DNA from 4 places in the Nocardia callitridis genome. Region 4 is predicted to be linked to each of the others. Evidence: riboswitches for the same ligand, from Rfam matches in the RefSeq annotation. Region 4 holds a riboswitch; each other region holds the start of a gene.
What was found. Region 4 has a riboswitch for cobalamin ahead of metE (5-methyltetrahydropteroyltriglutamate--homocysteine S-methyltransferase). Riboswitches for the same ligand answer to the same signal wherever they lie in the genome.
Positions count from the first base shown of each region.

Region 1: it holds a riboswitch for cobalamin, as region 4 does, so the genes downstream of both, cobN (cobaltochelatase subunit CobN) here and metE (5-methyltetrahydropteroyltriglutamate--homocysteine S-methyltransferase) in region 4, are expected to answer to the same signal.
Region 2: it holds a riboswitch for cobalamin, as region 4 does, so the genes downstream of both, ABEA50_RS07695 (ABC transporter substrate-binding protein) here and metE (5-methyltetrahydropteroyltriglutamate--homocysteine S-methyltransferase) in region 4, are expected to answer to the same signal.
Region 3: it holds a riboswitch for cobalamin, as region 4 does, so the genes downstream of both, ABEA50_RS11110 (ABC transporter substrate-binding protein) here and metE (5-methyltetrahydropteroyltriglutamate--homocysteine S-methyltransferase) in region 4, are expected to answer to the same signal.

Region 1 covers NZ_BAABJM010000002.1:876,019-879,763, forward strand. Annotated here, with positions in the region: gene cobN (cobaltochelatase subunit CobN) at 1-1,776, opposite strand, end outside; cobalamin riboswitch at 1,810-1,932, opposite strand; gene ABEA50_RS12790 (TetR/AcrR family transcriptional regulator) at 1,909-2,538, opposite strand; gene ABEA50_RS12795 (MFS transporter) at 2,668-3,745, shown strand, end outside.
Region 2 covers NZ_BAABJM010000001.1:1,809,586-1,813,330, reverse strand. Annotated here, with positions in the region: gene ABEA50_RS07710 (DUF2752 domain-containing protein) at 1-263, opposite strand, end outside; gene ABEA50_RS07705 (glyoxalase superfamily protein) at 323-709, opposite strand; gene ABEA50_RS07700 (alpha/beta fold hydrolase) at 889-1,956, shown strand; cobalamin riboswitch at 2,062-2,212, shown strand; gene ABEA50_RS07695 (ABC transporter substrate-binding protein) at 2,248-3,745, shown strand, end outside.
Region 3 covers NZ_BAABJM010000002.1:505,396-509,140, forward strand. Annotated here, with positions in the region: gene ABEA50_RS11100 (DinB family protein) at 1-506, opposite strand, end outside; gene ABEA50_RS11105 (helix-turn-helix transcriptional regulator) at 614-1,567, shown strand; cobalamin riboswitch at 1,641-1,818, shown strand; gene ABEA50_RS11110 (ABC transporter substrate-binding protein) at 1,830-3,494, shown strand; gene ABEA50_RS11115 (ABC transporter permease) at 3,506-3,745, shown strand, end outside.
Region 4 covers NZ_BAABJM010000002.1:1,934,850-1,938,594, reverse strand. Annotated here, with positions in the region: gene metE (5-methyltetrahydropteroyltriglutamate--homocysteine S-methyltransferase) at 1-1,483, opposite strand, end outside; cobalamin riboswitch at 1,630-1,849, opposite strand; gene ABEA50_RS17555 (pyruvate carboxylase) at 2,108-3,745, shown strand, end outside.

The sequences.
Region 1 (3,745 bases), 1.1 Mb from region 4:
CAGCCGCGCGATATCGCCGTAGCTTTCGGCGCGTGCCATCGGCGGGATCAGGTGGTCCACCAGGGTGGCGTGCGCGCGACGCTTGGCTTGCGTGCCCTCGCCGGGATCGTTGACGAGGAACGGGTAGATCAGCGGCAACTCACCCAACGCCGCGTCGGTGCCGCAGGAGGCCGACATGCCGAGGGTTTTGCCAGGCAGCCATTCCAGGTTGCCGTGCTTGCCCAGGTGCACCATCGCGTCGGCCGCGAAACCCGCCGGGGCACTGAGCCAGCGATAGGCGGCCAGGTAGTGGTGGCTCGGCGGCAAATCGGGATCGTGGTAGATGGCGACCGGGTTCGCACCGAAGCCGCGCGGCGGCTGCACCATCAGCACCACATTGCCGAAACGCAAAGCGGCGATCACGATCTCGCCCTTCGGGTCGGCGGAGCGATCCACGTACTGCTCGCCCGGCGGCGGCCCCCACGCCTCGATCACCGCCGCGCGCAGATCCTCGGGCAGGGTGTCGAACCATGCGGCGTACTCTTCGGCGCCGATGCGAATCGGGTTGCCTTCCAACTGCTGCGCGCTCAGCCAGTCCTGGTCCTGCCCGCCCGCCGCGATCAGCGCGTGAATGAGCGCGTCGCCGTCGCGCTCCTCCAGACCGGGAATCTCGCCCGGCTCGCCGAGATAGTAACCCGCCGAACGCATCTCGGTGAGCAGTCGAATCGCGCTGGCCGGGGTGTCCAGGCCGACCGCGTTACCGATGCGCGCGTGCTTGGTCGGATAGGCCGAGAGCATGAGCACCACCCGCTTGCGCTCGGCCGGAATGTGACGAAGGCGCGCGTACCGCACCGCGATGCCCGCCACCCGTGCGGCTCGCTCAGGATCGGGCACGTAGGTGGACAGCCCGTCGGCGTCGAACTCCTTGAACGAGAACGGCACCGTGATGATGCGGCCGTCGAACTCCGGCACCGCCACCTGCGTGGCGACGTCGAGTGGCGAAAGCCCGTCGTCGTTGGCGGCCCACTGCGCCCGTCCACTGGTCAAGCAAAGGCCTTGCAGGATAGGCACGTCCAGGTCCGCCAGCACGCCGACGTCCCACGCTTCGTCCTCGCCACCCGCCGAGGCGGTAGCCGGTTTGGTTCCGCCCGCCGCCAGCACGGTGACCACCAGTGCATCGGCCCGACGCAGTGTGTCGATCAGCTCCGGCTCCGCCGTGCGCAGCGAGGCGCAATACAACGGCAGTGCCCGCGCACCCGCCTGCTCGACAGCCAGGCACATGGCCTCGATGTAGGTGGTATTGCCCGCCAAATGCTGTGCGCGGTAATAGATCACCGCGACGGTGGGGCGGTCGACCTCGTGCGGCGCCGCCGCACGCTCGAGCTCGCCCCAGCTCGGCAACTGCACCGGCGGCTCGAAACCGTGGCCGGTGAGCAACACGGTGTCGGACAGGAAGTTGTACAGCTGACGCAGATTGTCCGCACCACCCGCGGCGAGGTAGTTGTGCGCGTCCGCGGCGACACCGCCCGGCACGGTGGAACACTCCATCAATTCCGCGTCCGGCGCGAGTTCACCGCCGAGCGCGACCATCGGGACGCCGCTCGCGCGCACCGCGTCCAACCCCGGTTCCCATGCTCGTTTACCGCCGAGAATGCGCACGATCACCAACTCGGCGCCGTCGAGCAAGGCGGGCAGGTCCTCCACCAACAGTCGGGCGGGATTGCCCCACCGGTAGCGTGCGCCGCTCGCGCGCGCGCTCAGCAGATCGGTGTCGGAGGTGGACAGCAGCAAAATCACAGGTGACGGCCTTCCTCGGGTTACGCGCCCATCGGGGGTTGCTGCTCGCCGGAGAGGGTCTGGCTGTTCACAGTGGCGCGACCGCACCGGATTTACACCGGTTTCCTCGTCGCCCGCCGAGCACGGCAGATGCTACCCGTCGGCCCGCGGTGCCCGATCCGCCTGCCCACCACGCACCGATCGCGCGGCGAGGAAGTCATCGACGATCCGCGCGCAATCGGCGGGCGTCGTCGGGGAGATGCCGAGCAGCCGCACGAACACGATCGGGCCGATGAGCTGCGACAATACCTGGGTGGTGTCGAATTCGCCGAGCTGGTCACGCACCTCGGGAGCATCGAAGAGCTGATCGAAGGGCACGCGGTATTGCTCGATGAGCCGTTGCCGCAGCACCGTCAGTTCACTCACGTCGCCGGTGTCGGTGCCCTCGCCCGTCGCGAGCCACGCCAACGTCGAGATCTGGAGGGGCACGTTGTCGACCACCTCGGCCTGTCGAACCAGCAGATCGATCAACCGTTCGCGTAGCGGGCCCTGCGGCGCCGGCTCGATACCGGGGGGCAGCAGGCGTTCCAGCGTGGCGGCGCGCAGCCGGACGACGCTGTCGAAGTGCCGGTAGAGAGTCGTGCGGGCGACCTTCGACATGCGGGTGACCGCCTCGATCGTCACCGCTTCCACCCCACCGGATGTCAGCAAGCTCGCGGCGGCGTCGAGCAGCCTGGTACGCGAGCGCGCCTTGCGTGGATCCATGTCGGCTGCACCGGTCATGGTCATGAGTTGCGCCGGTCCCCTCTCGAACTCGCCTGCGTCTGTTGTTGTTCCGCGACTTATGATACTGATAGTAGCGTAGCGATACTGATAGTCCTGTTAGCTCTGTCATGGTACTTCGGAGGCTCGATGGAACTCACCACGACCCGCCTCTCCGCCACGCAACGGTGGACGCTCGTCGTCGCCAGTCTCGCGGTGACACTGGTGATCGCGTCGATGGCGGCGCTCTACACAGCCCTCCCGGAGATCGCGGGCGCGACCGGCTCCACCCAGAAGGAGCTGACCTGGATCATCGACGGCTACACCCTGGCGCTGGCCTGCCTGGTACTGCCCGCCGGCGCGCTCGGCGACCGCTACGGACGCCGTGTCGTACTGATCGTGGGACTCTGCGTGTTCGCGGCCGCGTCTTCGGTGCCGTTGCTCGTCAACGATCCGACCTGGCTGATCGGCACCCGCGCGCTCGCCGGTGCGGGCGCCGCGTTCGTGATGCCATCGACGCTGTCACTGCTCACCGCGAGCTTTCCCGAGGAGCGCCGAGGCGGCGCCATCGGCCTGTGGGCGGGAATGGCCGGCGCCGGAGCCATTCTCGGCATCATCGGTTCGGGGCTCCTGCTCGAATACTGGTCGTGGACGTCGATCTTCCTCGGTATGTCGCTAGCCGGATTGGCACTGCTCGCGGCCGCGTTCACGGTCCCCGAGTCGGTCGATGAACAACGACCGGCATTGGATCTGTGGGGTTCGGCCGCGGTCGCCGCCGCTGTCGGATTGGTCGTGGTGGCCGCGATCGAGGCGCCGACACGGGGATGGCTGTCGCCGGTGGTGCTCGGCGGATTCCTCGGCGGCGCGGTGGCCGCGGGGTTGTTCGTGTGGATCGAATCGCGGGTCGCCCATCCGCTGCTGGATATCAAGTTGTTCGCCGAACGCGGCTTCGGCAGCGGCACCATGGTGGTCACCATCCAGTTCATGGTGAGCTTCGGCAGCTTCATGGTGATCGTCCAGTTCCTTCAGCTCATCCTGGGTTATCGACCACTGATCTCTGCCGTGGTATTGGCACCGATGATGGTGCCCATGGTCCTCATCGCGGTGTTCATCCCCCGATTCGCCGAGCGTTTCGGGCCCCGCTTGCCGATGAGCATCGGCCTGGCGGTGATCGGCATCTCGTTTCTCACCCTGGCGCGCCTCGACATCCACAGCACCTATTTCGACC
Region 2 (3,745 bases), on a different contig from region 4:
AACGAGTCGATGATGTGACCCTCGGTCAGGTTGTGCACCGCCCGCATGCCACCGCAACCGGGGCAATAGATCCCGGCCAGCGCGTAGAGCGGGCAGATCCCATAGGAACCTTCGACATGCGGGTCACGCAGATGCAGTAATACCCCGACGCCGATCCCGGCACCCGCTACGAGCAACGGAATCCAAGCTCCCGCAACTCCACGCGCCAGCGGCGCCGATTCGGCCTCGGCCGTGGGTTCGGGGGCAACATGCGCGTTCTCCACAAGCACCCACGGTAGCCGCGCGCCGCGGCACGCCGCCACGGTATCGATATCCGACGACGTCAGGAGCTCTGCGCGAAGCGCAGCACATTCCCGAACGGGTCGATGAGCTCGAACCCACGCCCACCTGGCCCGTCCTCGGGAGCGCCGGGCCGCGCGAAGCCGTATTCCACGTCCGCCAATTCCGCGTGCAGGGCGTCCACGTTGTGCACAGCGATCCACAGCACGGTGCCCGGCGTGCCGTCGCCGTGATGCTCGCTCAAATGCAGCGTCATCGAGGCACGCGATACCTGCGCGTAGAGCGGGCCGCCACCGGGCAGGTCGTCGAACCTGTACTCCCAGTCGACGACGAATCCCAGATAGTCGCGATAGAACCCGTAAGCCTTGGTGACGTCGAAGATCCGCTGCACGGGAATCGGCGGCTCGAAACCGATCGAATCGGAGGTCATGCGCGCAGTATGCCGACGGCATAGGACAGATCGGTGCCCTCCGGATGGTCGATTTCAGGCATGAACGTACCGATCCGTGGGTATTACTACCAGTGAGTCAGGGCCACCACCTGGACTGCTAGCACTAGCTAGCACTGGGCTTGCACGGTAATGTGGTGGCGGACACAAAGGAGTGCCTGATGCTGACAAAGACGATTCAGACGTCCATCCAGGCGCTGGCCGGTGCCCCCAACGGCGCGTTGACCGCCGCTTATCGCGCGGGATTGCGATCGCGGGCCTATCGCACCGCCGCACTGAACGCGCCGACCACACCGCATCAGGTTGTTCCGGTCACCACCGTCGACGGCGCTCGTCTGCGCGTGCACTCCTACGGGCCCGCCGATGGCGACGTCATCGTGCTGATCCACGGCTGGAGTTGCTGCCTCGAATACTGGAACCCGCAGATCAACGCGTTCGCCGAGAACCACCGCGTGGTCGTCTACGACCAGCGCGGGCACGGAAGCAGCGAACCCGGCCGTACGCTGCCCAGCCGCGAAACCCTCGCCGACGACCTCGCCGCCGTACTCGACGCCACCCTGCACCCCGGTCAGCGCGCGGTACTGGTCGGCCACAGCATGGGCGGCATCACGGTGCAGGCGTGGGCCGCACGGTATCCCGAGCAGGTACGCCGCCGCGCCGCCGCCGTCATGCTGGTCAACACCTCTTCGGGCGGTATCCGCTACGACACCGATCTGCTCCCGCTGCTGAACAAGCCGCTCACCGTCGGCGACAAGCCGGTCACGGTGCTCGGCGCCAGCATTCGGGTGCCGATCATCTTCGCCGAAACCCTGCTCACCTCCCCGCTGCCGTTGCCGGGCGGCTGGCCGGTGAACTTCCTGCTGAAGGCGCGGGTGATGTCCAAGCACGCGACCGCCGACCAGGTCGATTTCGCGCTGGGCATCGTGCGATCGTGTCGTCCGCTGGCGCGGGGACGTCACGCCGCGATGCTGGCGAACCTCGAACTGGGCGATGCCGCCAAGTATTTGACGGTGCCGACCACCGTCATCGCGGGCGAGCACGACCATCTCCTGCCGAAACGGATGTCGCGGCGCATCGCCGACATCCTGCGCGAGGCCGGAAACCTGGCGTCCTACCGAGTGTGGCCGACCGGACACCTCACCAATATCGAGGCCGCCGACTACTTCAATGCCGAACTCGCCCGTGTCGTGCAGCGCGCGGGCGGGCACGCCACCTATGCGGCTGGCTGACCTGCGCTGATCCGCAGCGGATTCGCCGAGCGTCGGAATCGTCCACGCCCGGTTCGCCTTTCGCCGTGACCACGGCCGCGTGCCGACGCGCCATCGCGCGGTCTTGTAACGTCGGTGAACGGCGTAGGGAACACCGGTGCGAATCCGGGGCTGTCCCGCAACTGTCACCGAGGAGTAATCCGCCAATTCAGTGGTCACGACCTACCCAGGTTGGAAGGCCGGCGGTGCGCGTCGATCCGGGAGCCAGGACACCTGCGCCCGCTGTATCGGGACACACCCACGAGGATGGCCATGAACAACTCCACATCGGCTCGGCACCCCTTAGGGCGCCGGAGCTTTCTGGTGGGCGGCGCACTCGGCGCCGCCGCGCTCGCCGCATCGCTGACCGGTTGCGGCACCGACGCCACCGACATTCCGGTCGGCCCGCCCCGACCCGGCGGTCGACTACGCACCGTCGTCGCGGGTCGCTCCGCGAGCGCCGACGTGCTCGACCCCTTCGACGCGGGCAGTTCCGCGGGCGGTGTCGTCTCCAAGAATGTCTGGGACAAGCTGGTCGCCTACAACGACGATCTGACGTTGCGCTACCGGCTCGCGCGATCGGTCGAGCCCAACGCCGACGGCAGCCGCTGGCGGATCACGCTGCGTCCCGGCATCGTCTTCAGCGACGGAACCCCGCTCACCTCGCGTGATGTGCTCTGGAGTTTTCAACGCATGGTCAACCCGAGGCAGCGTTCGGCGGGCGACGTCGCGATCATCGATATCGCGAACACCCGCACCGACGGCGACCTCGCCGTGGACGTAGCGATGCGGGCACCGATCGCCGACTTCGGATCGGTACTGGCCGGCTGGTACTGCTACGTGATCAAGGACGGCACCAGCACCTTCGACGACAGGACGCTGCCCGTCGGCACCGGCCCCTACGCGCTCGCGAGCTGGTCGCCCGGCGATCGCACTCTGCTGCGCCGCAACGAACGCTACTGGGACGGGCAGGTTCTGCTCGACGAGGTGGAAGTCATCCAGATCGCCGAAACCGAGGCGAGGATGAACGCGTTCCTCTCCGGTGACGCGGAGATGGTCCAGGAAATGTCCTATGTACAGGCGCAGAGTGCCGACAGCGACCAGGGCATCAAGTTGCTCGTGCCGCAATTCGGATTGATGAACTGTTTCCAGATGCGTTCGGACATGGCGCCTTTCGACGACGTGCGAGTGCGCCAGGCGATGCGCCTCGCGGTCGACCGACAGGCCATGGTCGATTCCGTCTACTACGGCTACGCCGAGATCGGCAACGACACCTACGGCAAGGGTGCTCCCTTCTATGACGACACGCTGCCGCAACGCTCCTACGACCCGCAACAGGCCAGAGCCCTGCTGAAGGCAGCGGGCAAAGAGAACCTCCAGGTGACCATGCACACCGCCGACGCCATCCCCGGCATGGTCGAATCGGCGACACTGTTCGCCGAACAGGCCAAGGCCGCCGGTATCACCATCGCACTCGAATCCGTACCCGCCGACACCTATTTCGCGATCGTCGCGGGCAAGCAGCCGCTCACCCACCTGGGGATGTGGAATTACAGCCTGGACTATTTCTACGGCCAGACCATGGTCACCGACGCACCGAACAATGGCACCGGCTGGCATCGCCCAGCGTGGGACGCGAAGTTCGCCGAGGCACGCGCTTCGTTGCGTGTCGAGCAGCGCACGGCGCTGTATCACGGACTGCAACAAGAACTCTGGGATGAGGGTGGGCTCATTCTGCACAGCTTCGCCAAGCGCCCCGACGCCGCACGCG
Region 3 (3,745 bases), 1.4 Mb from region 4:
GCCTCGCGAATGATGTCGGCGTGGCCCGCGTGCTGGGCGGTTTCGGCAATGATGTGGATGAGCACGCGGCGGGTCGACCTGCTCGTTTCTTGGAACCACGGTGCCTTCGGCAGTGGCCACCGGCTGTTCAGATCGATAGTCGCGACGAGGGCATTGGTCTCGGCCGCCACCTCGTCGTAGGCCGCGACGACCTCTGCGAGCGTTTCACCGGGCAGCAGCTTGAACTCGTCGACCCGCTTCTGGAAATCCGCTTCGGTCATGTCATCGAAGTCCTTCATGCCCGAATTGTCACCACGGATGATGCCGACCCAGTTGCGTTCGACCTCGGTGACGTGCTTGATCAGGCCAGCCACACACAACTCGCTGACGGTGGTGCGCGCCGCGGACTGCTCGTCGGTGAGGTTCTGGGCAGTGTGCCGCAGGAAGAAGCGTGCCTGGTTCAACTCGGCGAGCAGGTCGTCACGTTCGGTCGAGGTGGTCGGGTCGACGGGCGTTGTCGAGGTCATGGTCAGCCTTTCGAACTGGGGATTCAATGGTCGGTTCGTGCGTCGATGGCTACGCTATGACCTATTGCGGTCACTTTCTGTCCGCAATAGCGGGAAGACTGGAAAATATGGCGAACACCAGCGTCAGGACACTGCGACTGCTGTCCTTGCTACAGACACACAAGTACTGGCCGGGCATCGAACTGGCCGATCGGCTAGAGGTTTCGGGGCGAACCCTGCGGCGCGATGTCGAGCGGTTGCGCGAACTCGGATACCCGGTGCAGGCGCATCGGGGTGTCGACGGCGGCTACCAGCTCACGCCGGGTGCCGCGCTGCCGCCCTTGATGATCGACGACGAGGAAGCGGTAGCGCTGGTCGTCGGCATGCAGGCGGCCGTGCACGGGACCGTTGAGGGGCTCGCGGAACCCTCGGTTCGGGTGCTGGCCAAGGTGATTCAGGTGCTGCCCCCGCGCCTGCGTCAACGCGTCGACGCCTTGCGCACGATGACCGTGCCCGCGGCGTGGAGCGCACCGGACGGCCGGGGTACGGATCCGGTCGCGCTCACCACCGTCGCCACCGCGTGCCGCGACAATGAGCGTCTTCGATTCGATTACACCGCCGTGGGCGGTCGGCGAACGCAGCGCCACACCGAGCCGCATCGCCTTGTCGCACTGGGTCGCCGGTGGTATCTCGTCGCCTACGACCTCGACCGGCACGGCTGGCGCAGTTTCCGGTTGGACCGGCTCGTCGACCCGTCGGGCGACGGTTCTCGGTTCCGTCCGCGCGAACTTCCCGCCGCCGATGCCGCCGAATTCGTCCGTGCCGGAATGGATCAGGCGCGCCGGCCCCACCGGATCGAGGTGGTGGTCCGTGCGCCCGCGCAGTATGTGCGCGAGCGCATCGGCCGCTGGTGCACCGTGGAGACCATCGATCTGCGCCACTGCCGAGTCCTGATGAGCGCCGACTCCATGGAATGGCCGATCATGGGCCTCGGCACGTTGAACGCGGAATTCGACGTGATCGAGCCGGAGGCACTGCGCGACGAGCTCCGGGCCTGGGGCGCCCGCTTCGCCCGCGTCTGAACGACGTCGCGTGCTCGAACGGGCCCGGCGGCGATCGTTCCGGCATGGCATGCGCGCCTCGGGCAGCAAACCGACGAGACGGCTGATGCTAAGTTCCTTGCGCAGGGAACACCGGTGCGAATCCGGGGCTGTCCCGCAACTGTGACCGAGTAGCAAACCTTCATCCGATGGCCACGACCTGCCTGGGTTGGAAGGCCGAAGGCGAGTGTTGATCCGGGAGCCAGGACACCTGCTCCGCAGTTCAGGATCGAATTTCACGAGGATGAAGATGCGAGTGTTCACTCGCCGCGCTCGGCGTCACGCCGTGCGGCTACCCGACCATGCCCGCGATGTCCTACCGCGTCGGCGTTCCACCCGTGCCGTCATCTCGGCCGCACTGCTCGCTGTCGCGATGGTGTTGCCCGCCTGCGGGGCCGGTGATACCCCGACAGACGCGGCGGCCGCCGCGCACCGATTACGCGAGTCCGGTGACGGCACGCTGACGATCTACAACTCCTACAAGATCGCCGGGCTCGACCCGATCGGCACCGGAACGAACTGGCTGTTCGACTGGGGCGTGGCGGAGAATCTGTTGCAGGTCGCCGAGGACGGCACGGTCCAACCCTGGCTGGCCCGCGACGTCTCCCGCGACGGCGACACCCGCTGGGTGGTGACCTTGCGCGACGGTGTCACCTTCCAAAACGGCGCGCCCGTCGACGCTCCCGCTGTCGCCGCCGCGCTCACCAGGCAGATCGCACGGTCCTCGGCGGCACAGGTGTATTTGGATCCCGCCACCACCGCGACCGTCGAAGGCGGAAAGGTCGTGCTGACCACGCCGCGACCCAACGCCATGGTGCCCGCGGCGCTGGCAGCTCGCGACAACTCCTTGCAGATCTACGATGTCGCGGCGATGGCGGCCGCGGGCGGTGATTCGGCGAAGATCGTCGGCGCCGGTGCTTACTCGGGGCCCTACGAGATCACCGAATGGTCGCCCGACAATCTGGTTTTGGCTCCCTATCCGCGGCATTGGGAGGGCCCACCGCCGCTGCGGGGCGTCACCGTGCGGGTGGTCCCCGACGAGCAGGCGCGCCTGGCCGGCGTGCGCAGCGGCGAGGCCGATATGGCGTTCTATCCGTCGACCTCGGCGCAGCTCGAACTCCAGGGTGACTCCGACACGCACGTGTTGTCGTCGCCGGAGGCGTTGCAGTCGCTGTTGGTGGAGATGAACGCCAAGGCGGGGATTTTCACGGATGTCGCGGTGCGCAAGGCCTTCGCCGCCGCCATCGACTACGAGGCCGTCGCCGCCGATGTCGGCAACGGCCAATTCGAGGCGGCCACCGGGCTCTATCCGCAGAACATGCCGTTCGCCGTTGCCGATCAGGTGCACGACCTCGATGCGGCCCAACGGCTGCTCGACGATGCGGGTTGGCGGACCGGACCCGACGGAATCCGGCAGAAGGACGGACGGAAACTGGTGGTGCGCTTCGTTACCCAGGCGCAGGGCCCGGAGACCAATGATGTGGCGATCGCGATTCAGGATCAGGTCGCCAAGGCCGGATTCGCGTTGCGCATCGACAATGCCGAGGACTCCGCCGAGGTGAAGAAGGACCCGACGGCGTGGGAATCGTCGGTGGCGCTCAGTGGTTCGCTCTCGGGCACCGCCGATCCCGTCCAGCCGTACCTGGTGCGGTGGACCACCGGTGGTTCGTCCAATGCGCAAGGTGTCGCGAATGCCGAGATCGATGACATCGGCCGACAACTGCGTGGTGAATTCGATCCAGGGCGCCGCGATCAGCTACTGGAGCGCGCGCAGCGAATTCTGGTGGCCGAGCAGGCCTATGTTGTCGCGGGCACCTTCAAATACTTCACGGTGGTGACCGGGCCGGAGTGGGCCGATTACACCGTGTCGAACGTGCGACGCCACATCACCAGCCGCACCGGCGCCTGACGGCGGCACCGATGCGTGTTCTCACCCTGGCACGGCACAGGGTGTTCGAGGCCCTTGTCACCCTGTTCGGCGCCAGCGTGCTCATCTGGGCGTTGATGCCGCTGGCTCCCGGTGATCCGGCGCGGATGATTCTTGTCGCCCAAGGCATTCCCGAGCCGACTCCGGCGCAGATCAGTGCGCTGCGGCAGCGTTTGCACCTCGATCACGGGTTGATCGAGCGGTACGCGCACTGGTTGTGGGGTGTGCTGCGC
Region 4 (3,745 bases):
CCATGTCGTTGCGCTCCGGCTCGCCGTGGACCAACACGTCGAGGCCGAGTTCCTCCTGGAGCGCGATCACCTCGGCGATCTCGGCGCGCATCCGCCGGATGTACTCCTGCTGATCGATCTCACCCTTGCGCAGCGCCGCCCTGGCCAACCGGATGGCCGAGGTCTGCGGGTAGGACCCGATGGTGGTGGTCGGCAGCGACGGCAGTCGCAGTCGATCCCGTTGCAGCGCCCTGCGTTCCTCGGCGGGCGCCCTACGCAGGGCCTCGGCGTCGAGCCCGGCCAGTCGGGCACGCACCTGTGGATCCTCCAGCCGGCGATCCGCCTTACGCGAGGCCAACGCCGCACGCGTGGCGGCCAATTCGGCGCCGATCGCCTCGGGACCCTCGGCCAGCCCCGTCGCGAGCAGCCGCACCTCGGCGACCTTCTCCGCGCCGAAGGCCAGCCACGAACGCAGCCGCTCCTCCAGCCCGGTCTCCACCGCCAGGGTGTAGGGCACGTGCAGCAGCGAGCACGAGGTGGATACCGCGACGCTGTCCGCACTGCCGAGCAGGGTGGCGAGCATGGCAAGACCATGGTCGAGATCGGCGCGCCAGACATTGCGTCCATCGACCAATCCCGCGACCAACAGCTTGTTCGCCAACGCGGGGACCTCGGCCACCGCGGCGACATCGACACCCGCGGTGAAATCGAGTGCGACCGCATCGATATCGGTCCCGGCCAGGGCGGGCAACGCCGCATCGGGGTGACCGAAGTAGGTGGCCACCAGGATCGCGGGACGTTCGGCCGCCGAGGACAATTCGGCGTAGGTGGTGCGCACCGCGTCGAGTTCGTCCGCCGTCAGATCGGTGACGAGCGCCGGTTCGTCGAGCTGTACCCACTGCGCGCCCGCCTCGGCGAGCAGTCGCAGCAATTCGCGATACAGCCCGACCAACTCGCCCAGTCGGTCCAGCGGTGATCCGGTGGCGGACTTGGCCAACTTCAGGAAGGTGATCGGCCCGACCACCACCGGCCGAGCCGGTACGCCCAGCTCGATCGCCTCACGCAGCTCCTGCAGTACCTTCTCCGGATTCAGCGAGAACGTCGTGTCCGCGCCGATCTCGGGCACCAGGTAGTGGTAGTTCGTGTCGAACCATTTGGTCATCTCCAACGGCTCGACGGTGTCGTTACCGCGCGCGGCGGCGAAATACCGATCCAGCGGATCCGCGATATCCGCGACCCTCGGCGGCAACGCGCCGAGCAACACGGCGGTATCGAGTACCTGGTCGTAGTACGAGAACGTGCCTACCGGGATCGAGTCGAGGCCGGCGGCCAGTAGTTCGGCGAACTGATCACGCCGCAGGTCCCGTGCGACGGCGTGCAGCGCGTCGGCATCGATCCTGCCCGCGAGATAGGACTCGGTGGCCCGCTTGAGCTCACGCCGCGGGCCGACCCGTGGGAGTCCGAGAACTGTTGCGGTGAACGGCTTCTGAGATGAAACAGTCATGTGGCTTCTCCAGTGCTGAGGTAGCAGACCATCGCCGGGGCGTGCGGAGAACCCTTCGACCCGCCGGAGAACCCGGTAGGGGAGCCCGACACATCGAAGTAGTGGTCCGCGCGCCCATATCCACGAGGCGGTGGCCGCCGGATACGGCGTATCCGGCACAGTTGGCAGGTCTTCGGACTCACAGGCACCGACCCCTACGGGCCGACCTACTGACCGTCGCTTCCCGAGCGACCCGCTCGCGCGTGCCGTGCTCTCAGTGCGTCATGACGGTGGTCGTTCCTGCATACCGCTGCGGGACAGTCCCGGATTCCCACCGGGTTCCCTCTTCACCGTTTCGTCCTGCGGACGATCGGGCTCGGCACCTCCGCACGACGTAGGGGCTCCATCTCGTACGCGCTTCGGTGAACCAGCTGCACCCTCGAGCATAGGCGTTCGAACGCGGTGCCCGCGCCCGGTGTCCGGTCACCCAGCGCGCGGGCGCAGTCGTGCCAGCGCACGGCCCGTGTGGGGGATGTTTCCGCCATGTCACCCGGACTTCGCAACGCTGCCATGTTCGGTTGTGAAGATCGGCGAGATCGGGAGTTGCCTATAGTGCCTGGGCTGAGCGCCAGGTACCTTGAATCAATGTTCTCGAAAGTGTTGGTTGCAAACCGTGGTGAGATCGCGATCCGTGCTTTCCGCGCGGCGTACGAACTCGGCATCGGGACCGTCGCCGTGTTCCCGTACGAGGATCGTAATTCGGTCCACCGACTGAAAGCGGCCGAGGCGTACCAGATCGGCGAGGAGGGCCACCCCGTCCGGGCCTACCTCTCGATCGACGCGATCATCGATGCCGCCGTGTCGGCGGGCGTCGACGCCATCTACCCCGGTTACGGATTCCTCTCCGAGAACCCCGATCTCGCCGCCGCGTGTGATCGTGCGGGCATCACCTTCATCGGTCCTTCCGCGCACGTGCTCGAACTGGCGGGCAACAAGGCGCGTGCGATCGATGCGGCACGGGCCGCGGGGCTTCCCGTGCTTCGTTCGAGTGCGCCCAGTGCCGACGTCGACGAATTGCTCGCGGCCTCGGCGGAATTGGACTACCCGATCTTCGTGAAGGCGGTGGCCGGTGGCGGCGGACGTGGCATGCGTCGTGTAGCCGAGCCGGAATCGCTGCGGGAGTCGATCGAGGCCGCCTCGCGCGAGGCGGAGTCGGCGTTCGGCGATCCGACCGTGTTCCTCGAGCAGGCGGTGGTGAACCCACGCCACATCGAGGTACAGATTCTCGCCGATCGCCACGGCGAGGTGATTCACCTTTTCGAACGAGATTGCTCGGTGCAACGACGGCATCAGAAGGTTGTGGAGCTCGCACCCGCGCCGAACCTGGATCCCGCGGTGCGCGAGCGCATCTGCGCGGACGCGGTGGCGTTCGCGCGCCAGATCGGCTACAGCTGCGCCGGCACGGTGGAGTTCCTGCTCGATGAGCGCGGCAACCACGTCTTCATCGAGATGAATCCGCGTATTCAGGTGGAGCACACGGTGACCGAGGAAATCACCGATGTCGATCTGGTGCAGGCGCAAATGCGGATCGCGGCGGGGGAGTCGCTGCGTGAGCTGGGGCTGAGTCAGGAATCGATCACGGTGCGCGGCGCGGCGTTGCAATGCCGCATCACCACCGAGGACCCCGCCAACGGATTCCGGCCCGACACCGGCAGGATCACCGCCTACCGCACGCCGGGTGGTGCCGGTGTCCGCTTGGACGGCGGCGCGACCCTCGGCGCGGAGATCGGCGCCTACTTCGATTCGATGCTGGTGAAGATCACCTGCCGTGGAAGGGATTTCGACGCGGCGGTGAGCAGGGCCAAGCGTGCGCTCGCCGAGTTCCGCATTCGCGGCGTGAGCACCAACATTCCGTTCCTGCAAGCGGTACTCGACGATCCGGATTTCGCGGCGGGACACGTCACCACTTCGTTCATCGAGGAACGCCCGCAGTTGCTGACTCTGCGCGGCTCGGCCGACCGCGGCACCAAGATCCTCAACTACCTCGCCGACATCACGGTCAACAAGCCGCACGGTGAGCGTCCGACGACGGTGTACCCGCACGACAAATTGCCGAACATCGACCTCACGGTGGCGCCGCCGGACGGTTCGCGGCAGCGGCTATTGCGTTTGGGGCCGGAGGGTTTCGCGCGCGACCTGCGTGCACAGCGGGCGGTGGGCGTTACCGACACGACATTCCGTGACGCACACCAGTCCCTGCTGGCGACGCGTGTGCGGACCAAG